DNA from 4 places in the Enterobacter sp. SA187 genome. Region 1 is predicted to be linked to each of the others. Evidence: predicted binding sites of a transcription regulator. Region 1 holds the regulator's gene; each other region holds the start of a gene.
What was found. Region 1 encodes CRP, which controls carbon source genes, mostly activating them, when cyclic AMP is high. Its sites were predicted from a motif close to ATGTGANNNNNNTCACAT; they were not measured.
Positions count from the first base shown of each region.

Region 2: bhsA (multiple stress resistance protein BhsA) is a predicted target of CRP. The motif match lies at 2,247-2,264, and genes of this name have one in related genera.
Region 3: azuC (stress response protein AzuC) is a predicted target of CRP. The motif match lies at 2,851-2,868, and genes of this name have one in related genera.
Region 4: uxuA (mannonate dehydratase) is a predicted target of CRP. The motif match lies at 1,467-1,484, and genes of this name have one in related genera.

Region 1 covers NZ_CP019113.1:755,874-760,408, forward strand. Annotated here, with positions in the region: gene BMF08_RS03825 (YheU family protein) at 1-67, shown strand, start outside; gene BMF08_RS03830 (phosphoribulokinase) at 91-960, shown strand; gene BMF08_RS03835 (OsmC family protein) at 1,083-1,487, opposite strand; gene crp (cAMP-activated global transcriptional regulator CRP) at 1,793-2,425, shown strand; gene BMF08_RS03845 (YccS/YhfK family putative transporter) at 2,479-4,535, shown strand, end outside.
Region 2 covers NZ_CP019113.1:2,122,883-2,127,417, reverse strand. Annotated here, with positions in the region: gene BMF08_RS10105 (AzlC family ABC transporter permease) at 1-152, opposite strand, end outside; gene BMF08_RS10100 (YciE/YciF ferroxidase family protein) at 479-955, shown strand; gene BMF08_RS10095 (hypothetical protein) at 1,018-1,290, opposite strand; gene BMF08_RS10090 (TetR/AcrR family transcriptional regulator) at 1,455-2,090, opposite strand; gene bhsA (multiple stress resistance protein BhsA) at 2,337-2,594, shown strand; gene BMF08_RS10080 (hypothetical protein) at 2,634-2,822, shown strand; gene BMF08_RS10075 (YdgH/BhsA/McbA-like domain containing protein) at 2,883-3,092, shown strand; gene BMF08_RS10070 (ATP-dependent Clp protease proteolytic subunit) at 3,167-3,772, opposite strand; gene BMF08_RS10065 (GNAT family N-acetyltransferase) at 3,914-4,535, shown strand, end outside.
Region 3 covers NZ_CP019113.1:3,726,092-3,730,626, forward strand. Annotated here, with positions in the region: gene BMF08_RS17910 (non-heme ferritin-like protein) at 186-689, shown strand; gene BMF08_RS17915 (anaerobic C4-dicarboxylate transporter) at 871-2,214, shown strand; gene BMF08_RS17920 (DUF2766 family protein) at 2,315-2,566, opposite strand; gene azuC (stress response protein AzuC) at 2,684-2,767, opposite strand; gene BMF08_RS17930 (MFS transporter) at 2,982-4,403, shown strand; gene BMF08_RS17935 (RpiB/LacA/LacB family sugar-phosphate isomerase) at 4,437-4,535, opposite strand, start outside.
Region 4 covers NZ_CP019113.1:4,019,018-4,023,552, reverse strand. Annotated here, with positions in the region: gene BMF08_RS19390 (mannitol dehydrogenase family protein) at 1-1,375, opposite strand, end outside; gene uxuA (mannonate dehydratase) at 1,582-2,772, shown strand; gene yeiP (elongation factor P-like protein YeiP) at 2,868-3,440, opposite strand; gene BMF08_RS19375 (YkgJ family cysteine cluster protein) at 3,607-3,861, shown strand; gene setB (sugar efflux transporter SetB) at 3,858-4,535, opposite strand, start outside.

The DNA of each region.
Region 1 (4,535 bases):
GGTGCTGGTGTGGTCTGAACTGCATGAAACGGTGAACATCATGCCGAAGAAGCAGTTTCGCGAATAAAACCAGTTTTAGGGAGCGTTGCTATGTCTGCCAAACATCCGGTGATTGCCGTAACGGGTTCCAGCGGAGCCGGAACCACCACCACCAGCCTCGCGTTTCGTAAGATTTTCGCGCAACTGGATCTGCGCGCCGCAGAAGTGGAAGGCGACAGCTTTCACCGTTACACGCGCCCGGAAATGGACATGGCGATCCGTAAAGCGCGCGATGCCGGACGGCATATCAGCTATTTCGGCCCGGAAGCAAATGACTTCGGGCTGCTGGAGCAGACGTTTATCGAGTACGGGCTGACCGGCACCGGCCAGTCACGTAAATATCTCCATACCTACGATGAGGCAGTGCCGTGGAATCAGGTGCCGGGCACCTTCACACCGTGGCAACCGTTGCCTGAACCTACCGACGTGCTGTTTTATGAAGGGCTGCACGGCGGCGTGGTGACGCCACAGCAGGACGTGTCGCGCCATGTGGATCTGCTGGTCGGCGTGGTGCCGATCATTAACCTGGAGTGGATCCAGAAGCTGGTGCGCGATACCAGCGAGCGCGGGCATTCACGGGAAACGGTGATGGATTCGGTGGTGCGGTCGATGGAAGACTACATCAACTTTATTACGCCGCAGTTTTCCCGCACGCACATTAACTTCCAGCGCGTGCCGACCGTGGATACTTCCAACCCCTTCGCCGCGAAAGCGATCCCGTCGCTGGACGAAAGCTTTGTGGTGATCCATTTCCGTAATCTGGAAGGCATCGATTTTCCCTGGCTGCTGGCGATGTTGCAGGGCTCATTCATTTCCCACATCAATACATTAGTGGTGCCGGGCGGAAAAATGGGGCTGGCGATGGAGCTGATCATGCTGCCGCTGGTGCAGCGGCTGATGGAAGGCAAGAAAATCGAGTGATTTTTTGTGCCGGATGGCGGCGTGAACGCCTTATCCGGCCTACAGATTAAGCTTTTGTAGGCCGGATAAGCGTAGCGCCATCCGGCAGGGTTAGCGCAGCGCCACCTGACGTGCACCAAAAATCACCCCTCAATCACCTCAAACGAATGGGTGATAGTGGCGGCTTTTTCCAGCATCAGCGCCACCGAACAATACTTCTCTGCCGACAGATCCACCGCGCGGGCTACCGCCGCTTCTTTCAGCGCTTTGCCGGTGACGATAAAGTGCAGATTGATGTGCGTGAACAGACGCGGCGCCTCTTCACGGCGCTCGGAGGTCAGTTTGACTTCGCAATCCGTCACATCGTGACGCCCTTTTTGCAGAATGGATACCACGTCAATGGCGCTGCATCCCCCGGCGGCCATCAACACCATCTCCATCGGGCTTGGCGCTTTATCGCCTGAGTTGCCGTCCATCAGGATCTGGTGGCCTGAAGCAGACTCGCCCAGGAACGTTAAACCTTCTACCCATTTGACTCTTGCTTGCATTTTATTCGCTCCGGCGCGGTAAATTTCCCTTCAGATTACGCGCACATAACAATTCTCGCAACGGAAGGCGACCTGCATCATGCTGAAGCGAGACACCAGGAGACACACAGCAAAAGCTATGCTAAAACATTCTGGCTGCTACAGTGATACATTGACGTTGCACATGTATGCAGACGACATCAAACATTAAAGGCTGGATTTTCGAACGGCCACTTCCCGGGAACAGGGAAGCATATGATTGCAACCCCAGAGGCAGAGTGTTCATCCTGGCTCTGGAGCCAGCTTATAACAGAGGATAACCGCGCATGGTGCTTGGCAAACCGCAAACAGACCCGACTCTCGAATGGTTCTTGTCTCATTGCCATATTCATAAGTACCCGTCGAAGAGCACGCTGATTCACCAGGGTGAAAAAGCGGAAACGTTGTATTACATCGTTAAAGGCTCAGTGGCAGTGCTCATCAAGGATGAAGAAGGTAAAGAGATGATCCTCTCTTACCTCAACCAGGGAGATTTTATCGGTGAACTGGGCCTGTTTGAAGAAGGTCAGGAGCGCAGTGCCTGGGTACGTGCTAAAACCGCTTGTGAAGTGGCAGAAATCTCGTACAAAAAATTCCGTCAGCTTATCCAGGTGAACCCGGATATTCTGATGCGCCTGTCTTCCCAGATGGCGCGCCGCCTGCAGGTGACGTCCGAGAAAGTGGGTAACCTCGCCTTCCTCGACGTGACTGGCCGCATCGCGCAGACGCTGCTGAACCTGGCCAAACAGCCGGACGCCATGACCCACCCGGACGGTATGCAAATTAAAATTACCCGTCAGGAGATCGGTCAGATCGTTGGCTGCTCCCGTGAAACCGTCGGTCGCATTCTGAAGATGCTGGAAGATCAAAACCTGATCTCTGCGCACGGTAAAACCATCGTGGTTTACGGAACCCGCTAAGCCCCTCAAACGGCGTATTGCATCTGCGAGACGCCGTTTTTGTTTGCATTCTCATGTGGCGCAGGCTGATCTATCACCCGGAAATTAACTACGCCCTGCGACAAACGCTGGTGTTGTGTCTCCCTGTGGCCATCGGCCTCGCCTTCGGGCACCTGCAACAGGGGCTGCTGTTCTCTCTCGTTCCTGCCTGCTGCAACATTGCCGGGCTCGATACCCCCCATAAACGCTTTTTCAAACGCCTGATCGTGGGCGGCTCGCTGTTTGCGGGCTGTAGCCTGGCGGTGCAGCTATTGCTGGCGGAGAACATCGCCCTGCCGCTGATCCTCGGCGGGCTGGCGCTGCTGCTTGGCGTCACGGCAGAGATCAGCGCCCTGCACGCGCGCCTGCTGCCGGCGTCGCTTATCGCCGCCATCTTTACCTTAAGCCTTGCCGGAAATATGCCGGTATGGGAGCCGCTGCTGATTTATGCCTCCGGCACGCTGTGGTACGGGCTGTTTAACTGGCTGTGGTTCTGGATGTGGCGCGAACAGCCGCTGCGCGAATCCTTAAGCCTGCTCTACCGCCAGCTGGCGGAGTACTGCGAAGCTAAATACAGTCTGCTGACCCAGCATGCGGATCCGGAAAAAGCCCTGCCGCCGCTGCTGGCGCGTCAGCAGAAAGCCGTGGATCTGATCAGCCAGTGTTACCAGCAAATGCACATGCTCGCCGCTAATCAGCATAACGATTACAAGCGCCTGCTGCGGGCGTTTCAGGTGGCGCTGGACCTGCAGGAGCATATTTCCGTCAGCCTGCATCAGCCCCAGGAAGTGCAAAAACTGGTGGAGCAGAGTCACGCCGAAGCGGTGATCCGCTGGAACGCGCAGGTGGTCGCCGCCCGGCTGCGGGTGCTGGCGGACGACATTCTCTATCACCGTTTTCCTGTGCGCTTTAATATGGATAAGCAGGTCGGCGCGCTGGAAAAAATCGCCCGTCAGCATCCGGATAACCCGGTCGGCCAGTTCTGCGCCTGGCACTTCAGCCGTATCGCCAGAGTACTGCGCACCCAGCGCCCGCTGTATGTGCGCGATCTGATGGAGGATAAACAGCGCCGCCAGCCGCTGATCCCGGCGCTCAAAAGCTATCTGTCGTTTAAATCCCCGGCGCTGCGCAATGCGGCGCGCATTGCCGTGATGCTCGCCATCGCCAGCCTGATGGGGATCGCGCTGCATCTGCCCAAGCCCTACTGGATCCTGATGACGGTACTGCTGGTGACGCAAAACGGCTACGGCGCAACGCGGGTGCGTATTCAGCACCGGGCGGCGGGGACTATGGCGGGGCTGATTATTGCCGGTATCACGCTGCACTTTCACGTGCCGGAAGGCTATACGCTGCTCGGTATGCTGGTGGTGACGCTGATTAGCTATCTGATCATCCGCAAGAATTATGGCTGGGCGACGGTGGGCTTCACCATCACCGCGGTGTATTCGTTACAGCTGCTGACGCTGAGCGGCGACCAGTTTATCGTCGCCAGGCTTATCGATACGCTGATTGGCTGTCTGATCGCCTTTGGCGGCATGGTCTGGCTGTGGCCGCAGTGGCAGAGCGGGCTGTTGCGGCAGAACGCCCACGACGCGCTGGAGGCGGACCAGGAGGCCATCCGCCTGATCCTCAGCGACGATCCGCAGCCCACGCCGCTGGCGTACCAGCGCATGCGCGTCAATCAGGCACACAATACGCTGTTTAACTCGCTCAATCAGGCAATGCAGGAGCCGGGCTTTAACACTCATTACCTGGAAGATATGAAACTCTGGGTGACGCACAGCCAGTTTATCGTCGAGCACATTAACGCGATGACCACCCTGGCGCGCGAGCACACCATGCTGACGCCGGATCTGGCGCAACGTTATCTGGAATCCTGTGAAATTGCGCTTCAGCGTTGCCAGCAGCGCCTGGAATATGACGGGCCGGCAGGGTCGGGGGATGCCAATATTCTGGAAGCGCCGGAGACCTTAACCCAGGGCCCGATGAGCACGCTGGAACAGCATCTGCAACGTGTTATCGGGCATCTGAACACCATGCACACCATTTCGTCGGTGGCATGGCGTCAGCGCCCGCATCACGGCATCTGGCT
Region 2 (4,535 bases), 1.4 Mb from region 1:
GTGATTTGCACAACAGAAAAGCCGGATAACGTCCCTATCGCGCCTGCCGCGATACCGATACTCCAGTAACCGGGGAGCGTAGGGAAACAGGCCTGGACACCTGCCCGGAACAGCGACGGCTGCCCGGTACGGGTGTGGATATTCGAAAGCATCGTTCTTTCCTCAACGACTTCATTACAACGTATGTTGAAGTGTATCGTTTTCCGTACTGGATTAAAGGAAAATTCTTACTTGCCAACTTATCATGCCGCTGTTCTGGTATTTCCCGGCCCGGCAATTAATAAAGAAGTATTACTTTCACATAGTTTATACAGGTGACGTAATTATCCCCCGCCTGATTTTCACCAGGAATCATCCCATAATCTAAATTTTTATTTTCATTGCAAATTTTGAGGATCGTCTAAACTGAAATCTGACCATCGCGTAATCCCGCATAATTTGCGGATTGTTTCTCCAATGATTATTTAAGGAATACAAAATGACCATTAAGACTTTAGAAGATTTATTCATTCACGATTTATCAGACGTTTACAGCGCTGAGAAGCAAATTACGCGTGCCCTGCCGAAAATGGCTCGCGCAGCCACCGATGAGAAACTGGTCGCCGCGTTTAAACAACACCTTGAAGAGACGCAAGGTCAGATTGAGCGTCTTGATCAACTGGTGGAAGCAACTGAGGGTGTACGCATTAAGCGAATGAAATGCCATGCGTTAGAAGGTCTGGTCGAGGAAGCCCAGGAAATCATCGATTCTGTGGAAGCGGGCCCGGTACGTGACGCTGGTTTGATTGGCGCTGCGCAAAAGGTCGAGCACTATGAGATCGCCACTTACGGTACGCTTCGCGCACTGGCGGTGAAACTGGGTTATAAAGAAGCTGCCCGTTTACTGGGTGAAACCCTGGAAGAAGAAAAAGCCACAGATGAGAAACTGACGATCCTTGCTGAACAGCAGGCGTAATTTCATCTGCTGCTTTTAAGCAGTAAAAAGAAAGGCCGATCGTCCGATCGGCCTATCTGAGATTATATTTGTTCCGTTTGTTCGCCGCTGCCGAAAATGCCACCCGTATAAACAGGTTCATTGCTTAATACAATGCTCGTCAGCGAGTTTCCAAAGGCGTCATAAGGCCCACCCAGTACACCAATCTCGTCATTGTTGTCGATTTCAAAGCCCTCAACAAAGCGCCAGAAACCCATTGTCTGCGTACCGGTGTCAAGGTTTTCTACTTCTTCATTCGTATAGAATGCGAGCTGCACGATACCTTTGTACCGGATCCGGTAAAAACCATTGTTCACATTTTCACCCTCAAAGGTATGAATAGAGATTATAGATGGTTTATACCAGACCGCCTTAAAATTGTGCTTTTTTAGCAGAATTATCTGAAAATTTTTTATTATCGTATCCGGTCACATTTCCGGCCATATCGCCATTTATCAGTAAAACCAATCATTTTAATGACTTAAGACGAAACTAACGTCGGCCACAACGCCAGCGTCGTATCGATAATTTGCATCAGATCTTCAGGCGACGCCCCTTCACGGGCGCTGACCGACATCCCCTGGATCAGGCAGCTTATAAAAGCGGTCAATGCTGACAAATCGGTGTGGGCGGGCAGTTCACCCTTTTCCTGCCGTTGCGTTAAAAACGCCAGCAGCATCTTTTCTTCCTGCGCATGACGGGTACGCACAGCACAGGCGATTTGCTCTGAAGATGCCGATACCGTGGCGGAAGTATTGATCAGAAAACAACCTGCCGGGGTATCTGTGCTGGTAAAGCAACGGGCCAGCGCGGTGAGATAGTCACGCACGGCCTGCTCCACGGGTTTCTCATCGCAGAACAACTGCGCTTTGTGCCTGGCGGCAAAGGTACTGACATAGCGGTCCAGTACCGCCCGGAACAGTCCCTCTTTATTAGTAAATTCTGCATATAACGTCGGCGCCTTCGCGCCTGTCGCCTCTACCAGATCGGCAAGCGAGGTCGCTTCGTAGCCGTGCTGCCAGAATAATTCCATCGCCCGATCCAGCGTGGCCTCACGGTCAAACACTTTGGGTCGTCCCCTGCCTTTCTTCGTACAACTTGTCATCTGCATGGTCATTCGGCCCCCTGCTTTCAGTGATTTATATAGTAATCATTATAAAAACAAGTCGGCAGCGATGACCAGCAGGTTTTATACAAAAAATTTTTCCATGTATCTAAATGATTTATATGGGTTTAATAATTATATTAACGGTCATTAAAAAATAAGGTTGACGTGTGATGCAGATCACATCTATCATTTGTCTATCGATCGTTAAGTAATTACTTACGACACTCATTACACCGAATACTGAAGGTACTGATTATGAAAAACGTTAAAGCTCTGTTCGCCGTCGCCATCCTGAGTTCACTCTCTTTCGCAAGCGTCGCTGCGGTGCAGGTTGATGCGACTCCCGCCGGTCAGCAGAAAGTGGGGCATATCTCAGCTAACGCGGGCACTAACATCGCATCACTGGAAGCAGAACTGGCACAGAAAGCCGATGAAATGGGCGCGAAGTCTTACCGCATCACTTCTATTACCGGCCCGAATACGCTGCACGGTACTGCGGTAATTTATAAATAAGTCGCCGATAACGACCCTTGATGAAAGAAGGTACAAAAAATGAAAAACATCAGCGTAGTTACTGCTTTTATCCTGGCCGCCACCGTCTCCTTTGGCGCAATGGCAGCCAATAACTCTACACCGCGTCCTGAAGCCGGTTCGAATATCGATAACACCGCGCATCGGAACCACCTGGAATACAGTCACGCTTTCGATCCTGAAAACCTGACCGCAGGCGATCTCCAGTAACTGGCGATCCCTGAACAAAAAGTTAACGCTCTTACCGAATATACTGTTTAAGGAATTATCATGAAAAACGTTAAAACCCTGGCCGCTGTAGCCGCTCTGTCCCTGATGTCTTTCGGCGCTTTCGCACAATCCGTTACCGCTTCTGCCTCCACGCTGGACGCCGCTGAAGCGCAGATTGCCGCAAAAGCAGAGAAAGCTGGCGCATCCTATAAAATTACTGAAGCTAACGTCAGTAATAACGTGCACATGACCGCTGAACTGACAAAATAAGTCAGCGAGCCTGTCCTGGCGCCGCCAGACAAAAAAGCTCCCGAGGGAGCTTTTTTTATGCGCGCAATACAGGCTTAGTCGAGGTTTAAATCGTCATAGTGCTGAATTAATTTACCGACGACGCCGTAATCCAGCGCCTGCTCCGGTGACATCCAGTAGTTACGGTCTGAATCTTTTTTCACTTTTTCCAGCGGCTGCCCGGTCGCGTCGGCAATCAGCTTGTTAACCCTTTCCTGCATGCGAATAATTTCACGCGCTTCAATTTCAATATCCGTTGCCTGACCACGCACGCCGCCTAACGGCTGATGGATCATAAAACGGGTATTTGGCAGAGAATAGCGGTGCTCTTTTTTCGCTGCCAGGTAAATGGTGATCCCGGCGCTGGCGACCCAGCCGGTACCAATGACATGCACTTCCGGACGAATGAATTTGATAAAGTCGTGGATGGTATCGCCCGCTTCAACATGACCGCCCTGGCTGTTGATATAAAGCTTAATCGGATCATTGTTGATGCTTTGCAACAGGATCAGCTGCGTCACTACTTTTTCGGCCAGCGTCTGGTTGATCTCACCGGAAATAATGATCGAGCGGGAGGCGAGCATTTTTTGCTGCAACAGGCCGGAACCCTGGGTTTCTTCTTTTGACGTATCTTCAGGATCGTTTTTCATCGTGTGGTGCATTGTCATATCCTCTGGCAAAAGCGCGCAACATGCGCAATGTTATCTGCAAACTGAGTGTAGCTGCCTTTTGCCGTCAACCCAACAGTAACCGTCGGCGTTACCCTGTAGAATAAGTGACTCATTTGTTCATGGAGAGATGCGATGCCTTTTACCGCCGTACCCGCTTACGCGCTCAGCATCACTGAGCTGACGGATATTCTCGGGCGCTGTTTTCAGGATTATTTTGTTCCTTTTACGCTAACGCCAGAGCACTTTGCCGCCCGCTTTATTGCCGAGGGGCTGAGCTTTGCAGATTCCTGCGTCTGGTTTGCGGATAACGAGCCTGTGGCGATCGCGCTTATTACGCGGCGGGGCAACCGCGCGCGGCTGGCGGCCTTTGCGATCCAGCCTGGCTGGCGCGGTAAAGGGCTGACCAAACCGATGCTGAGCGTGTTATTTGCCGGGCTAACAGAGGTCACCTCTCTGTCGCTTGAGGTGATCCGCGAGAACAGGCCTGCCATTGCGCTGTATCAATCGCTGGGATTTTGCGTCGCGCGCGAACTGTGCGGCTATCAGGGCAAGCTTGTCGAACCCAGGACTGAACTGGCAGACGACTCGCTGGATGGCCTGCTGTGCGCGATTTATCGCGGCCCGGCTGAAAATACGCCCTGGCAGCTCGATCCGCTCTGCTTCCCGTCGCTGCCGTGTCGGGTGGTGAAAGATGGCGAGCACGCCTGGGGGGTGATCGCCACGCTGACAGCCACGCCGCAGCTGCGCTATCTTT
Region 3 (4,535 bases), 1.5 Mb from region 1:
GGTAAGAGTTAACTTCACCATAAACTTAATTTCAGTAAAATTAAACTGCCAGTTCAAAGCCATCGCACGTAAAACTTATCCCCGGTAAATTTCTGCCGTTTCGCCTAAGTGCCTTCCAGGTCACAGTAATTATCAGCGCGATCTTTCTATGCTGTAGTCAGTTACTCATAACAAGGATATTTGCTATGGCTATTGTCGGAATGGTTCAAAAACTCAACACGCAAATGAATCTTGAGTTTCAGGCATCCAGTCTTTATTTGTCGCTCAGCGAATGGTGCGCCGGACACAGCCTGAACGGAACCGCCACTTTCCTGCGTACCCAGGCGCAGGGCAATATCACGCAAATGATGCGCGTGTTTGAATACATGAAACGCGAAGGGGCGAATCCCATCGTAAAAGCCGCCGAACCCTACCATGACGACTATTCCACCCTTGAAGATCTGTTCAAAAAAATGCTTGAGGAGTATTCGCAGCGCTGCGCCACCCTCGCCCACTTAACGGCGGAAGCGGCGGCCATGAACGATGCCTGTACGCTCGAATTTTTGCGGCAGCTGGACAAAGAGCAGCAGCAGGACGGCCTGTTGTTGCAGACCATTATGGAGGAAGTGCATAACGCGCAGCTGTCGGGTATGGGTTTACCGCAAACCGATCAGCATTTACTTAATATCGTTAATTTCCGGCAGCATTAATCCGCCACTGAGACCCAGCCCCGGCCCGCGTCGGGGTTGTTATTTTTTGCAGCTCAATGTTGCAAAATTGTATATAAGCCCTTGATTACCCGCGTTTTAACAAAGTCGATCTGGCTCGCAAAGATCAACCTTACAAAATGTAATGATTTAGAGCATCAATGTTTAATTACACAGGTGCTTCATGATCACTCTTGAATTTATTGTCATTATCCTCTGTCTGCTGGTGGGTACCCGCTTCGGCGGCATGGGCCTCGGCCTGATCAGCGGTATCGGCCTGTTCATACTGACCTTTGTGTTTGGCCTGCAACCGGGTAAACCGCCGGTTGACGTGATGCTGACTATCCTGGCGGTGATCGGCTGCGCCGCCACGCTGCAAACCGCCGGCGGGCTGAACGTAATGATGCAGTTTGCAGAGCGACTGCTGCGACGTCACCCGCAGCACATTACATTGCTCGCGCCCTTCACCACCTGGACGCTGACGTTTTTGTGCGGCACCGGACATGTGGTCTACACCATGTTTCCCATTATCGCCGATATCGCGCTGAAAAAAGGTATCCGCCCGGAGCGACCGATGGCGGTGGCGTCGGTGGCTTCACAAATGGCCATTACCGCCTCGCCCGTTTCGGTGGCGGTGGTGTCGCTGGTCTCTATTCTGGCGGCGCAGCACGGCATCGGGCAGGCCTGGAGCATCCTGGAGATCCTCGCCGTCTCCGTGCCGGCCTCGCTGTTTGGCGTGGCCGTCGCCGCGCTGTGGAGCCTGCGCCGCGGTAAGGATCTGGCGGATGACGCGGAGTTCCAGCAGAAATTAACCGATCCGAAACAGCGGGAATTTATCTACGGCAGCAGCGACACCTTAATGAATCAGCGCTTCCCGAAGCAGGCGTACTGGTCAACCTGGATCTTCTTCGCCGGTATTCTTGTGGTGGTATTACTGGGCGCGTTGCCGGAACTGCGACCCTCATTTGAGGTGAAGGGCAAAATGACGCCGCTGTCGATGAACCTGGTGATCCAGATGATGATGCTGATTGCCGGGGCGGTGATGCTGATCGTCTGTAAGGTGAATGCGTCGACCATTTCCAGCGGCGCGGTGTTCAAGGCCGGGATGGTGGCGATTTTTTCGGTGTTTGGCGTGGCGTGGATGAGTGACACCTTCTTTCAGGCGCATCTGGAGGAGTTAAAAGTGGCGCTGGAGGGCGTGGTGCAGAATCATCCCTGGACCTACGCGATTGTGTTATTCCTGGTGTCCAAGCTGGTCAACAGCCAGGCGGCGGCACTGACTGCCGTTGCGCCCATGGCGCTGATGCTGGGCGTCGAGCCAAAAATGCTGCTGGCGTTTTTCCCGGCGTCATACGGCTATTTTGTACTGCCGACCTATCCGAGCGATCTGGCCTGTATCGGCTTTGACCGTTCAGGCACCACCCGCATCGGGAAATTCATCATCAACCACAGCTTTATAATTCCGGGGCTGATTGGCGTCAGCTGTGCCTGTGCGGCGAGCTATGCGCTGGTGATGGCGCTGTTCTGATCCTGCCGGCGGGGTCGCCCCCGCCTTTTTTCAGCGCGGCTTCCGCGCCCGATCTTCGAAAACATCCGTTTGAATAATTCAAAACGAAGGTTTACTTTAGCTAGTGCGCCTCGCCCTGCGGCGTGAACTTCAGCTCAATCAGCGCAATGGCTTTCTGAATGGCGCGGCGGGTCACCGGATCGGCGGCAGCCGGATGGGTGGTGAAATCGATGGTTTTCAGCTGCTGCGACATTTTCTCACGCACTTCAACCGGCGCGATAACGTCAATGATGTCGAGGATTTGTTTGATCACCAGCTGGCAGGCGACAACGTCAGATACCAGTTCTTGATCGGCACTCAGGGATTCAGACATGGAAGGCTCCTTTCAGTAAGGACGCCATAGTAGCGGGAAGCGCTGCGAAAAGGTAGTTTGCCCGGCCTGCACAGCGTACATCAGATATAAAAAAACCTGCCGCAGCAGGTTTTTTTATCAGAACATCGCGCCAGGCGGGACGTCTTTGAAAGTTTTGCAGTAGGTTTCAAAAATGCTTTTCAGGATCTTACGCAGTTTCATCTTTTGCTCCGGAGAAATTTGTTATGCAGGTGTTATGTTTCTGTGTGCACATAATATGACCTGCATCACAAAAATCAACCAGTTTGTGAAGCCCATCACATTAAAAAACGCATTGATATTTTAGTTTTGTTAAAAAATGCATGATAAATCCGTAAGTTACGGACATTTCATTTCTGTAAAAATTTAAAATTTTTTTTAAAATGGCAGACCAAAAATGAGTGACAGCACCCAACCGGAGGCCAGACGCGGCGTTTCTCCCGCCGCGCTGCTGGTCGCCGGGGCGTTTTTTATGGAGTTTCTCGACGGTACGGTGATCGCTACCGCCCTGCCGGACATGGCGGAAAGTTTCGGCGTCGATGCCGTCGATCTGAATATCGGTATCAGCGCCTATCTGATCACCCTGGCCGTGTTGATCCCGGCCAGCGGCTGGATCGCCGACCGCTTCGGCGCGCGTAAAGTCTTCGCCTCGGCGCTGGCGATCTTCACCCTCGCCTCGGTGTTCTGTGGCCTCGCGGTCAGCGTGGAGTGGTTTGTCGCCATGCGTATTTTACAGGGCATCGGCGGCGCGCTGATGGTGCCGGTCGGACGGCTGGCAGTATTGCGCACCACCCCCAAGCATCTGCTGATCACCGCCATCGCCACCCTTACCTGGCCCGCCCTGGTCGCGCCTATCATTGGCCCGCCGCTGGGTGGCTTTATTACCAGTTTCGCCAGCTGGCGGTGGATCTTCTTTATTAACGTACCGCTGGGGCTGATCGCCATTGCGCTGGCGCTGCGCATCATTCCGGATATTCGCGAGGAGGAGCGGCGGCCTTTCGATATGCCCGGTTTCCTCTCCACGGCTATTGCGATGGTCAGCCTGGTGTATGCCATGGAATTGCTGGGCGCGCAGCAGCCGCAGGGGTGGCTGACGGCGGCGATGTTGCTGCTGGGCGCGGGCACGCTGTTTTATGCGCTGCGCCATTTTCAGCGCGCCCGCTGGCCGATGATACGTCTCGATGCCATGCAGGTGCCGACCTTCCGCGTGACCATGTACGGCGGTTCGCTGTTTCGCGCCTCCATCAGCGCCGTGCCTTTTCTGTTACCGCTGATGTTTCAGGTGGGCTTTGGTATGGATGCCTTTCATGCCGGGCTGCTGGTGCTGGCGGTGTTTGTCGGCAATCTGACGATAAAACCCGTCACCACCCCGCTTATTCGCTGGCTGGGATTCAAAAAACTGCTGCTGATCAACGGCGCGCTCAATGTGCTGGCGCTGCTGGCCTGCGCCTTCCTGACGCCCACGACGCCGGTGTGGGTGATCCTGCTGGTGCTTTATCTCGGCGGCGTCTTTCGCTCGGTACAGTTTACCGGCGTCAGTACCCTGGCCTTTGCGGATGTACCTTCAGCGCAGATGAGTTACGCCAATACGCTGTTCAGCACCGCGACACAGCTGGCGGTGGGGCTGGGCATTACGCTGGGGGCGATTGGTATTCGTATCGGCGAACGGGTTGGCGACTGGCTCTCGCTGGGAGAGGTGCCGGGGATCAGTTTTCGCCTGGCATTCGTGGCGATCGCGCTGATTTGTCTGGTGGGCATGGCGGATACGCTGCGGCTGACGAAAGATGCCGGCAGTGCGGTGTCGAATAAAAAGGGATAAAAAAAGGCCAGCGAACGCTGGCCTTTCGGGATGTTATGCGAGCATTTCACGTACGAAGGCTTCGATCTCTTTATCCTGGCAGTTTTCGAAGAAACACTCCTGGAAACGCTGACCGGAAACGGCAGTTTTCAC
Region 4 (4,535 bases), 1.2 Mb from region 1:
CGGCCGGCAGGTCGCTGCCGAAGATTTCCGTCAGCGTCAGCAGGGCGGGTACGCGATCGTCCGGCTCGCTGGTTTCGACGATGGCGCGGAATTTTTCCACCAGCGGATCGCGAATATCAATCGCCTGCCCGGCATCGTCAACGCCGCTGACATAGCGCATCCAGCCAGCGACGCCCAGCGCCAGCAGCGGCCAGGGCGTACCGCGTTGCAGATGCACGCGGATCCCGTCCAGCATACGCTGCGGCAATTTCTGGCTGCCGTCCATGGCGATCTGCCAGGTCCGGTGTTGCAGCGCCGGGTTGGCAAAACGGTCGATCAGGCTGTCGGCGTAAGCGGTGAGATCCACATCGGTGATGCGCAGCGTCGGTGCCTGCTCTTCCAGCATAAGACGGCGGGCGGCGCGGCGGAAATGCGCGTCCTGCATGCAGTCGCTGATATGGGCAAAACCCGCCAGATAGCCCAGATAGGCAAGGAAAGAGTGGCTGCCGTTCAGCATACGCAGCTTCATTTGCTCCCACGGCAGCACATCCTGCACCAGTTGCACGCCAGCCACTTCCCATGCCGGGCGTCCGGCAACAAAGTTATCTTCGACTACCCATTGAATAAAAGGCTCACAGCTGATGGCGCAGGGATCTTCCACCCCCAACGTGCGGGTAATCTCCGCCAGCGATTCATCCGTTGCCGCCGGTACGATGCGATCGACCATGGTGCCGGGGAAGCTCACTTTGTCGTTGATCCACTGTGCCAGCTCAGCGGAGCGCTGCTGCGCCATGCCGAGCACGGCGTTTTTCACCACATGGCCGTTGTCGGGAATATTGTCGCAGGAGAGGACGGTAAAAGGCGCAAGGCCGCGATCGCGACGGCGGGCAAGCGCTTCCACCAGAATACCCGGCGCAGAGTGCGGCTCGGTGGGGTTTTGCAGATCGTGCACGATACGCGGCTGATTAAGATCCAGTTTGCCGGTCGCCGGATCGATGCAGTAACCTTTTTCCGTGATGGTCAGCGACACAATCGCCACCTGCGGCTCGCAGAATTTTTCGATGATGGCAGGCAGGGAGTCCAGTTTGGCGTTCAGGCATTCGTGAACCGCGCCGACGATAATCGCCTCGTTGCCCGTCGCGCCTTTTTCCAGCACGGTGAACAGGTGCTCCTGCTCACGCAATTGCATCATTAACCGGTCGCCGCTGAACAGGCTGATTTCGCAGATCCCCCAATCGCCGCCCCGGGCGTTCAGCACCCGGTCCGTTAACAGCGCCTGATGCGCGCGATGAAAAGCGCCAAAGCCGAAATGCACGATGCGCGAGCGCAGCAGGGAGCGATCATACTGCGGTAAGCGGACGTTTTCCGGCAGCGTTTGCGAGGCGATTGTCTTCATTAATAAACACCTGATTAACTAATAATTAACAAGATGCAGTGTAAAGTTATATGACAGCAAATTGAATTGGTATGCCTTAATTTTACGGGGAATGTGAGCTGGATCAATCTGGGATACGGTGGGGTTTGATCGCCGGAAATAAACATGTATGGTAGTCGTCATTGGCTTTGACTGTATTGGTATAACAACTTTTAGAGGGTTAGGCGATGGAACAAACCTGGCGTTGGTATGGACCGAACGATCCGGTATCTCTTGATGACGTCCGTCAGGCGGGCGCAACCGGCGTGGTCACCGCACTGCATCATATTCCTAACGGTCAGGTATGGCCGGTGGAAGAAATCAAACAGCGCCAGGCGCAGCTGGCTGAAAAAGGCCTTACCTGGTCGGTAGTGGAAAGTATTCCGGTACACGAAGACATCAAAACCCACAGCGGCGAATACAAAACCTGGATTGCCAATTATCAGCAGAGTATCCGTAATCTGGCGGCCTGCGGCATCGATACCGTCTGCTACAACTTTATGCCGATCCTCGACTGGACGCGTACCGACCTGGAATATACGCTGCCGGACGGCTCCAAAGCCCTGCGTTTTGATCAGATTGCTTTTGCCGCTTTCGAGCTGCATATCCTGAAACGCGAAGGGGCGCAGGCAGACTACACCGAAGAAGAGCAGCGTCAGGCGCTGGAATTCTTTAACGCCGCCAGCGACGCGGAAATTGAAAAGCTGACGCGTAATATTATTGCCGGTCTGCCGGGGGCGGAAGAGGGCTATACGCTGGATCAGTTCCGCGCGCGCCTGGCGGAATACGATGGCATTAATAAAGAACAGCTGCGTGAAAACATGGCCGTGTTCCTGAAAGCCATTGTGCCGGTTGCGGAAGAAGTGGGCGTGCGTCTGGCCGTTCACCCGGACGATCCGCCGCGCCCGATCCTTGGCCTGCCGCGTATTGTTTCCACCATTGAAGATATGCAGTGGCTGAAAACGTGCGTCGACAGCATCCATAACGGCTTCACCATGTGCACCGGCTCTTACGGCGTGCGGGCAGATAACGATCTGGTGAAGATGGTGGAAACCTTTGGCGACCGCATTCACTTTACGCATCTGCGTTCTACCTGCCGCGAGGCGAACCCGAAAACCTTCCACGAAGCCGCGCATTTACAGGGCGACGTTGATATGGTGGCGGTGGTGAAAGCGATCCTCACTGAAGAACTGCGTCGTAAGAAGGCCGGAGATTTACGACCGATCCCGTTCCGTCCCGATCACGGGCACCAGATGCTGGACGATCTGCGTAAGAAAACCAACCCTGGCTATTCGGCAATTGGTCGTCTGAAAGGGATGGCGGAAGTACGCGGCGTGGAACTGGCGCTGAAACATACGCTGTTCCCGGAACTGCTTTAGAACGGTAAAATGGTAAAACAATTGCCGGGTGGCGCTGCGCTAACCCGGCCTACATGTAGGCCCGGCAAGCTTGCGCCGCCGGGCGAAAATGTGCCTTAATCCGCTCGGCCCATATAACGGCTTTCTTCGATATGAATGCGGATCTTCTCGCCCGTGGTCAGGTATTCCGGTACCTGGATCACCAGACCGGTGCTCAGGGTGGCAGGCTTGGTACGGGAGCTGGCTGAAGCGCCTTTAATGCCCGGTGCCGTTTCCACAATTTCCAGATCCACCGTCTGCGGCAGCTCCAGCGCCAGCAGCTGACCATCCCAGGTTAACACCTGCATGTCCGGCATACCGCCTTCAGGAATAAATTGCAGTTCGTCTTCGATCTGCTCTTTGGTGAAGATATACGGCGTGTAATCTTCTTTATCCATAAACACGTATTCGTTGCCGTCGACATAAGAGAAGTCAACGAAACGACGGGTCAGCGTCACGGTATCCACGATGTCGTCGCCTTTAAAACGCTCTTCAACTTTCATCCCGGTACGGACGTCAGAAAAACGCATTTTATACAGCGTCGCTGCGCCACGGGCGCTCGGTGACTGAATATCGATATTTTTCACAATCAGCAGTTTGCCGTTGTAATTCAGCACCATACCTTTTTTAATTTCATTCGCTCTTGGCATTATTAATCCTGTTTGGGAAAAGGGTAAAAATATCGCGACAAATTACTCGCGAGGGGCGTTTCAGGCAAGGGGAATCAGCATGTTTTGCATGTTCACCACAAAAAGTGATAGCGTGCGCAAACGTGGGATGACAACCCCGATCACCCCCGCCAAAAGAGAGCCGTTTATGGAGTGTCGCAGCGATTGCGGAGCCTGTTGTACCGCGCCATCCATCAGCAGCCCGATCCCCGGTATGCCGGACGGCAAACCCGCCAATACCCCCTGCGTTCAGCTTGACGAGCAGCAGCGCTGTAAGCTGTTCCGCTCGCCGCTGCGCCCGAAAGTCTGCGCCGGACTGCAACCCTCCCGCGAGATGTGCGGCAGCACGCGCGCCCAGGCGATGGTTTACCTTATCGATCTGGAAAGGCTGACCGCGCCTTAAACATCTTTTATGCGCGCCAGGCATGCCATGGTGACGACGATCATCACCAGCGCAAACCAGAATACCGCGTGATAGCTCCAGAACTCCGCCACCACGCCCGCCAGCGACCCGGCGATGATCCAGCCGACGCGGGTGGTATTAGTATAAAGCGTGGTGGCAGCCCCCGCCTGGCCTGGCATCAGATCCTGAAAATAGAGCATGCCGATACCGGCAAGAATACCGATGTATACGGCGTTCAGCAGCTGTAAAGCAAGCAGTAATACCGGCGTGTGCACGGTCAGCATCCCGGCGTAAAAAATCAGCCCGGCGACCACCGCGATGCGCATCAGAAAGCGCTTGCCGAAGCGTTTAGCGTAGTAACCCGCAATCAGCATGGTCGGGATCTCAAGCCCGGCGGCGGTACCCATCATCACACCCGCCAGCTTTTCCGGCAGATGCAGCTCATTAATGATAAACAGCGGCATATTGATGATATACAGGCTGTTGGTGCCCCACATCAGCGTGCAGATGACAAACAGCAGCAGCGCATCACGTCTGTTGGTGCGCGGCGCTTCCAGCACACCGGTCGCCAGCACCGGCTCTTTGCGCATGGTTGGCAGAAAAAACCACACCATGATCCCGCACACCACAAAGGCAATAGCCGCGCTCAGATACATCATCGTAAAGCCGAATCC